2 regions of the Stenotrophomonas sp. YJH_SMC_10 genome follow, and region 2 is predicted to be linked to the other one. Evidence: riboswitches for the same ligand, from Rfam matches in the RefSeq annotation. Region 2 holds a riboswitch; the other holds the start of a gene.

Region 1 (3,398 bases), on a different contig from region 2:
AGCATGCCGCGCTGTGGTTGCCGCCACAGGTGGCGCCGGGCAATCCAGAAGGCCTCCCGCTCCACTTCAGGCACCTTCTTCTTCATTCCGTCCTTGTCGAAGAACTGGGCAGTGAAGTGCCAGGGATTCATCGGCTGGTATCCCGCCCGTGGTTCACCGCTGCATGCGGCCACACCACTGGGCACGCGGTCCGCCGGCTTCGGCCGACCGTCCACCAATGCCAGCCCTAGCAGATACAGCAGGCCAGGCAGCAGCGCGATACCGGCGACCAGCACGACGACGGAGATCCATGCGTTGCCGGCGGCACGCATCGCTCACTGCGCCTTCGGTTTCGGGTACCACAGCGCGTTGACGATGACCCAGCGCTGGCCGAAGCGCCCCATGTGGAAGTAGTCGACGAACCACGGGGTTTCCAGCCGCACCGAGGCCGCGTTGCCGGTCACGTCCAGCACCGTGCAGCGGCGATCCCATTGATCCTTCGGGGTCTTCAACGCGCCCTGCTTCGTCAACGAGACCAGTTCTTCCTTCGACATCCGGCGCAGGCCGAGGCGTTCGTCGGGTGTATCGCCGAGGACCGCGCGCTTGGCCAGGTCCGGATGCAGGGAGTGGGCGACCCGCTGCGGGTCGGCCTCCAGCTGGCCATCGACGTAGTCGTGGCAGGTGGCTTCGATGGCCGCGAGGGTGGCCGGGTCGGCGGCAGAGCTCGTTGCTGCGGAAAGAGCGAACAGCAGGGCGATCGTCGACATCCGGGTCTCCAGCTCTGGGCGCGGGGCGATCATCGCATGGGCCGGGTAGCCCATCCACGCAGGGCGTGGATCTACAGAAGCGTCTCGACCGGTTCCTGCAGCCAGGCCAGCTTGCGCTCGCGGGGCTGCTGCTTGAGCTGCCACTCGGCGCGTGAGGCGGCGGCCCGGTCCGGGTATTCGCGCACGGCCAGCACGCGCAGCGGTGGCCGTGCCCGCGTGTAGCGCGCGCCCTTGCCGGCCTGGTGGGCGGCGAAACGCGCGTCCACGTCCGTGCTGATGCCGGCGTAGTAGCTGCCATCGCGGCATTCAAGCAGGTACAGGAACCACGGGCGGACGGACGGGGCCATGGCCTGGATTATGCCGTGCTGCACTGCAGCGGATATACTGGCCGCCGAATGCAGGAGAGAGGCGCCGCGCTGGCGCCCGCCGAAGGCGCAGGCTCCCATGATCGCTCAGGCCGGTGGGCTGGAATCCCACCAACCATGCATTCGACTCGCCGAGCTGGAGAGAGGTCACCGGGCACGCCCGGGACGATCCGCCGAAGGGGCACGCGGCCCATGCCGCTGAACTCTCAGGCAAAAGGACAGCGGGAGCGGCACCGGTCATCGTCATCCCGTCATTGCGCAGGCAGTGGCGGTCGTCGCGCATGGCCGGCCCCACCGCGCCCGGAGCCTGTCCCATGCTGCTGTCCATCATCTACCTCATTGCCATTTCCGCCGAAGCCATGACCGGCGCACTGTCCGCCGGCCGCCGCCGCATGGACCTGTTCGGCGTGGTCATGATCGCCTGCGTCACCGCCCTCGGTGGTGGATCCCTGCGCGACATCCTGCTCGGCCACTACCCGCTGGGCTGGGTGAAGCATCCGGAGTACCTGGGCTTCACCGTATGCGCGGCGCTGATCGCCACCTGGGTGGCGCGCTGGATGCACCACTTCCGCCGCACGTTCCTGGTGCTCGACGGACTGGGCCTGATCGCCTTCACCCTGATCGGCTGCTCGATCGCGCGCGAAGCCGGCCATGCGATGCCGATCGTGCTGATCGCCGGCATGCTGACCGGCGCGTTCGGCGGCGTGCTGCGCGACATCCTCTGCAACGAGGTGCCGCTGATCTTCCAGAAGGAGCTGTACGCGATCATCGCGCTGCTGACCGGCGCGGCGTACCTGTTGCTGCTGCACTGGGGCGTGGCCGACGCCACCGCGATCCTGTGTTGCCTGGGCGGCGGCTTCGCGCTGCGCCTGCTGGCGATCCACTACCGCTGGGAAATGCCGAAGTTCGTGTACCACGACGAAGTGCATTGAGGAGCGTGTTCGCCGGGCCCGCACCACCCCGGCGATGGACCTGGCGCTGTCGCTCATGCGCAGCGCCAGGCGCATCGCCGGTGCAGATGGGCCGGTCTCCAACTCCGACCGGCCCTGATCGCGGCCGCACCCCCGCAGGCGCTGGCCGCCATCCACACACGTGCCGCGCTCAGGCGGCTTCCATCAGGCCGCTTCGGACACCTTTACGTCACGACGGGCGCGCACGGCAGCAGCCAGTCGCTCCAGCACCGTCACCGTGGTATCCCAGTCGATGCAGCCATCGGTGATGCTCTGCCCGTAGACCAGCGGCTGGCCTTCCACCAGTTCCTGGCGGCCACCGACCAGATGGCTCTCGATCATCACGCCGACGATGCGCTGTTCGCCCTCTTCCAGCTGAGCGGCGATGTCGTCGATCACCTTCGGCTGGTTTTCCGGGTTCTTCAGGCTGTTGGCATGGCTGGCATCGATCATCAGCCGGGTCGGCAGCTTGGCCTTGGCCAGCACCTGGCAGGCCTCGCCGACGCTGCCTGCGTCATAGTTCGGCTGCTTGCCGCCGCGCAGGATCACGTGGCAATCCGGGTTGCCGGTGGTCGACACGATGGCGGTGCCGCCCTGCTTGGTGACCGACAGGAAGTGATGCGGATTGGACGCCGCCCCCACCGCGTCAGCGGCGATCTTGACGTTGCCATCGGTGCCGTTCTTGAAGCCGACCGGGCACGACAGCCCCGAGGCAAGCTCACGATGCACCTGGCTTTCGGTGGTACGCGCGCCGATCGCGCCCCACGCCACCAGGTCGGCGATGTACTGCGGCGAGATCACGTCGAGGAACTCGACACCGGCCGGCAGGCCGAGCTTGTTGATGTCGCGCAGCAGGCCTCGGGCGATGCGCAGGCCCTTGTCGATCCTGAAGCTGCCGTCCAGGTCCGGATCATTGATCAGACCCTTCCAGCCCACCGTGGTGCGCGGCTTCTCGAAGTAGACGCGCATGACGATTTCCAGTTCGCCGGCCAGTGCATCGCGCAGCGGCTTGAGGCGCTGGGCGTACTCGATGGCGGCGTTGGGATCATGGATCGAGCACGGGCCCACCACCACGGCCAGGCGGTCGTCACGGCCGTGCAGGATCTGGTGCAGGGCCGCGCGCGAGGCGCTGACGGTGTCGGAAGCTTCATCGTCACAGGGCAGCATCGCCAGCAGCTGGGCGGGCGGTGTCAGCGGTTCGATGGTGCGGATACGCAGGTCGTCGGTGTGCGGGGGCATTGGGGGAGATCTCCGGAACGTTGGGGGTCCCCAGCGTGGCGACATGAAAAAAGCCGCCAGGTTCGCTGGCGGCTTTCGGGAATGCGTCTGAAGCTTTC
Region 2 (3,398 bases):
AAAGAACGCGGCGCTCCTTCAGCGCCACCTCGAACAGGCGGTAGGTCTGCTGCGCAGCCATCGGGAAACCTCATGCAACGGCATCGGATCGGCTGGCTGTGGTGCATCCGCGCACCGGCTGGCTGGAGTGTCCAGCCTAGTCCGGTGATTTTCCGTCGCAAGCGTTGCGGGCGCCACCGCCCGCCCTACCCCTGCGTGCTGCTCAATGGCCCGTGCAGGCCGCCTGCGCCGCGCGTTCGCGCTGGTGTTCCCAGTACCAGAACACGAAGCCGGCGCCGAAGAACCCGGCCTGGCCCAACGCCAGGTGCAGCGGGCTGGCACTCAGCAGCGGCGACACCACGCCGGCCACCACGGTGCTGATCATCAGCTGCACGAACGCCTGCAGCGACGAGGCCAGGCCGCGCTGGTGCGGGTACATGTCCAGCACCGCCAGCGCCAGGATCGGGAAGATCAGCGCCATGCCCATGCCACCGAGGAAGATCGGCAGCACTGCCCACGGCAGCACGAACTGCGGCGACAGCGCCACGTAGCCGACGTTCAGCAGCACCGACAGCGCGCACAGGCCGAAGCCGATGGACACCTGCCGTGTGGGCGTGGTGTGCCCGGCCATGCGCCCGGAAAGGAACGAGCCGGTGGTCATGCCGCCGATGGTGGGAATGAACAGCCAGGCGAAGCCGCCCTCGCCCAGGTGCAGGTGCTGCATCACGAACACCGGCGCCGAGGAGATGTAGAGGAAGATGCCGCCGAAGCCGATGCTGCCAGCCAGCGCCAGGCGCAGGAAGCGTGGGTTGAAGCCGATGCGCACGTAGTCGCGCAGCAGCACGCGCGGCGACAGCGGCACACGTGCTGCAAGCGGATGGGTCTCCGGCAGGTAGCGTGCGGTGGCGACCAGCAGGACCAGCGAGAACACCACCAGGAACCAGAAAATCAGCGGCCAGCCCGCGCCACTGAGCAGGATCCAGCCGCCGATGATCGGCGCGATCGCCGGTGCGATGCCGAACAGCATCGATACCTGGCTCATCAACCGCTGCGCATCGTGGCCATGGTAGAGATCGCGGATTACCGCGCGGCCGACGATCATGCCGACGCCCGCAGACAGGCCCTGCAGCGCGCGGAACGCCAGCAGCGTGGTCAGGTCGGTGGACAGCGCGCAGCCCACCGAGGCGCCGGCGAAGACCACCAGGCCACCGAGGATCACCCGCTTGCGGCCCCACGCATCGGACAGCGGGCCGTGCGCCAGGCTCATCAGGCCGTAGAACAGCAGGTAGACGCTGATGGTCTGCTGCACCGCCACCTCGTCCACCGCCAGGCGCTGCGCCAGCTGCGGGAAGGCCGGGAAGATGGTGTCGATCGAGAACGGGCCGAACATGGCCAGGCCGGCAAGCAGCAGGGCCATGCGGCGGGTGGAGGGAGCAGCAGCGGCGGTCATGATGAAGGCGTCCGGCAGGACCATGCGTGGCACGCACGGCGGGCGCCGGTCCCCCTTCTGCAGGGACGGCGCCAGATGAATTCGGGTATCCGGCCATGATAGGTGGGGATCGCGCCCGATGCCATGCAGCGGTGCACAAAACGCATGGCCGGGCCATCGGCCATTCAGGCGCGGCGGCCGGCCCCGGAGGCGGCCGGCGGGCCCGCAACGGGCTATAATCGGCGGGCAACACGGTGGGAGAAGCGGAACACCGCTGCCGAAGGCGCAACGCCCGTAATCGCTCAGGCCCGATACCACCCGTAACAGAACTCTGGAGAGACCGGTTCGATCCGGCGCCGAAGGGGCACGAAGCCGCGGTTTTCCGCGCTTCCAAACTCTCAGGCAAAAGGACAGAGGGGCGCCCCGCAGACCGCCGACCGGCGGCTTGTGCCCGTGCGTGTGCCCTTTCCTGACGGATCCTTCGCCATGTCCCAGAACACCCCTTCCCTGCGTGAGCTCGAGCACCACAATGCGTTCGTCGAGCGCCACATCGGCCCCAACGATGCCGAGATCGCGCAGATGCTCGACGTCGTCGGCCACGCGTCGCTGGATGCGATGACCGATGCCATCGTGCCGGCCAAGATCAAGTCGCCGGCACCGCTGGCACTGCCCGAATCGATGACCGAAGTGCAGGCACTGGCGAAGATCCGTGCGATCGCCGACAAGAACACCGTGCTGCGCAGCTTCATCGGCCAGGGCTACTACGGTACCCACACGCCGAACGTGATCCTGCGCAACATCCTGGAAAACCCGGCCTGGTACACCGCCTACACCCCGTACCAGGCGGAAATCTCGCAGGGCCGCATGGAAGCGCTGATCAACTTCCAGACCCTGTGCGCCGACCTCACCGGCATGGAAATCGCCAACGCGTCGCTGCTGGACGAAGCGACCGCAGCGGCCGAAGCGATGACCCTGGCCAAGCGTTCCGCCAAGTCGAAGTCGGACACCTTCTTCGTGCACGATGCCGTGCACCCGCAGACACTGGAACTGCTGCGCACCCGCGCCGAGCCCATGGGCATCGTGCTGCGCGTCGGCACCCCGGCCGAGGCACTGGAAGCAGAAGCCTTCGGCCTGCTGCTGCAGTACCCGGACACCTTCGGCCAGATCGGCGATTACAAGGCCCTGGTCGAGGCCGTGCACGCACGCGGCGGCCTGGTGGCCGTGGCCACCGACCTGCTGGCGCTGACCCTGCTGGCCGCACCGGGCGAATGGGGCGCGGACATCGTGGTCGGCAACAGCCAGCGTTTCGGCGTGCCGTTCGGCTTCGGCGGCCCGCACGCCGCGTTCATGGCCTGCCGTGACGCCTACAAGCGCTCGATGCCGGGCCGCCTGATCGGTGTCTCCATCGATGCCCAGGGCAACCCGGCCTATCGCCTGACCCTGCAGACCCGCGAGCAGCACATCCGCCGCGAGAAGGCCACCTCCAACATCTGTACCGCACAGGTCCTGCTGGCGGTGATGGCCTCGATGTATGCCGTCTACCACGGCCCGGAAGGCCTGACCCGCATCGCCCGCCGCACCCACCGCCTGGCCTCGATCCTGGCCGCGGCGCTGCGCAAGGCCGGCGTGCAGGTCGGTGGCGACTTCTTCGATACCCTGCACATCAGCGGCGTGCATGCCGATGAGATCCACGCCAAGGCTCGCGCCGCCGGTTACAACCTGCGCGCGATCGACAGCGACTCGGTCGGCATCAGCCTGGACGAGACCGCCACCCGCGCCGACGTGGTCGCGCTGGCCGCCGTGTTCGGCGCGCAGGCCGACATCGATGCGCTGGATGCCAGCACCGCCGACGCACTGCCGGCCGGCCTGCTGCGCCAGTCCGCGTTCCTGACCCATCCGGTGTTCAACACCCACCACAGCGAGCACGAACTGCTGCGCTACCTGCGTTCGCTGGCCGACAAGGACCTGGCGATGGACCGCACGATGATCC

The links. A riboswitch is a leader RNA that binds a small molecule or an ion and turns the genes downstream of it on or off. The one in region 2 is predicted to bind glycine.
Region 1: another riboswitch for glycine. It lies ahead of AC5P9C_RS08820 (trimeric intracellular cation channel family protein); the one in region 2 lies ahead of gcvP (aminomethyl-transferring glycine dehydrogenase).

The regions. Positions count from the first base shown of each region.
Region 1 is NZ_JCAFUS010000005.1:37,097-40,494, forward strand. Features, by position in the region: gene AC5P9C_RS08805 (hypothetical protein) at 1-311, opposite strand, end outside; gene AC5P9C_RS08810 (nuclear transport factor 2 family protein) at 315-746, opposite strand; gene AC5P9C_RS08815 (GIY-YIG nuclease family protein) at 818-1,093, opposite strand; glycine riboswitch at 1,135-1,224, shown strand; glycine riboswitch at 1,238-1,341, shown strand; gene AC5P9C_RS08820 (trimeric intracellular cation channel family protein) at 1,426-2,043, shown strand; gene AC5P9C_RS08825 (3-deoxy-7-phosphoheptulonate synthase) at 2,227-3,300, opposite strand.
Region 2 is NZ_JCAFUS010000001.1:48,480-51,877, reverse strand. Features, by position in the region: gene AC5P9C_RS00220 (siderophore-interacting protein) at 1-61, opposite strand, end outside; gene AC5P9C_RS00215 (multidrug effflux MFS transporter) at 203-1,429, opposite strand; glycine riboswitch at 1,730-1,832, shown strand; gene gcvP (aminomethyl-transferring glycine dehydrogenase) at 1,895-3,398, shown strand, end outside.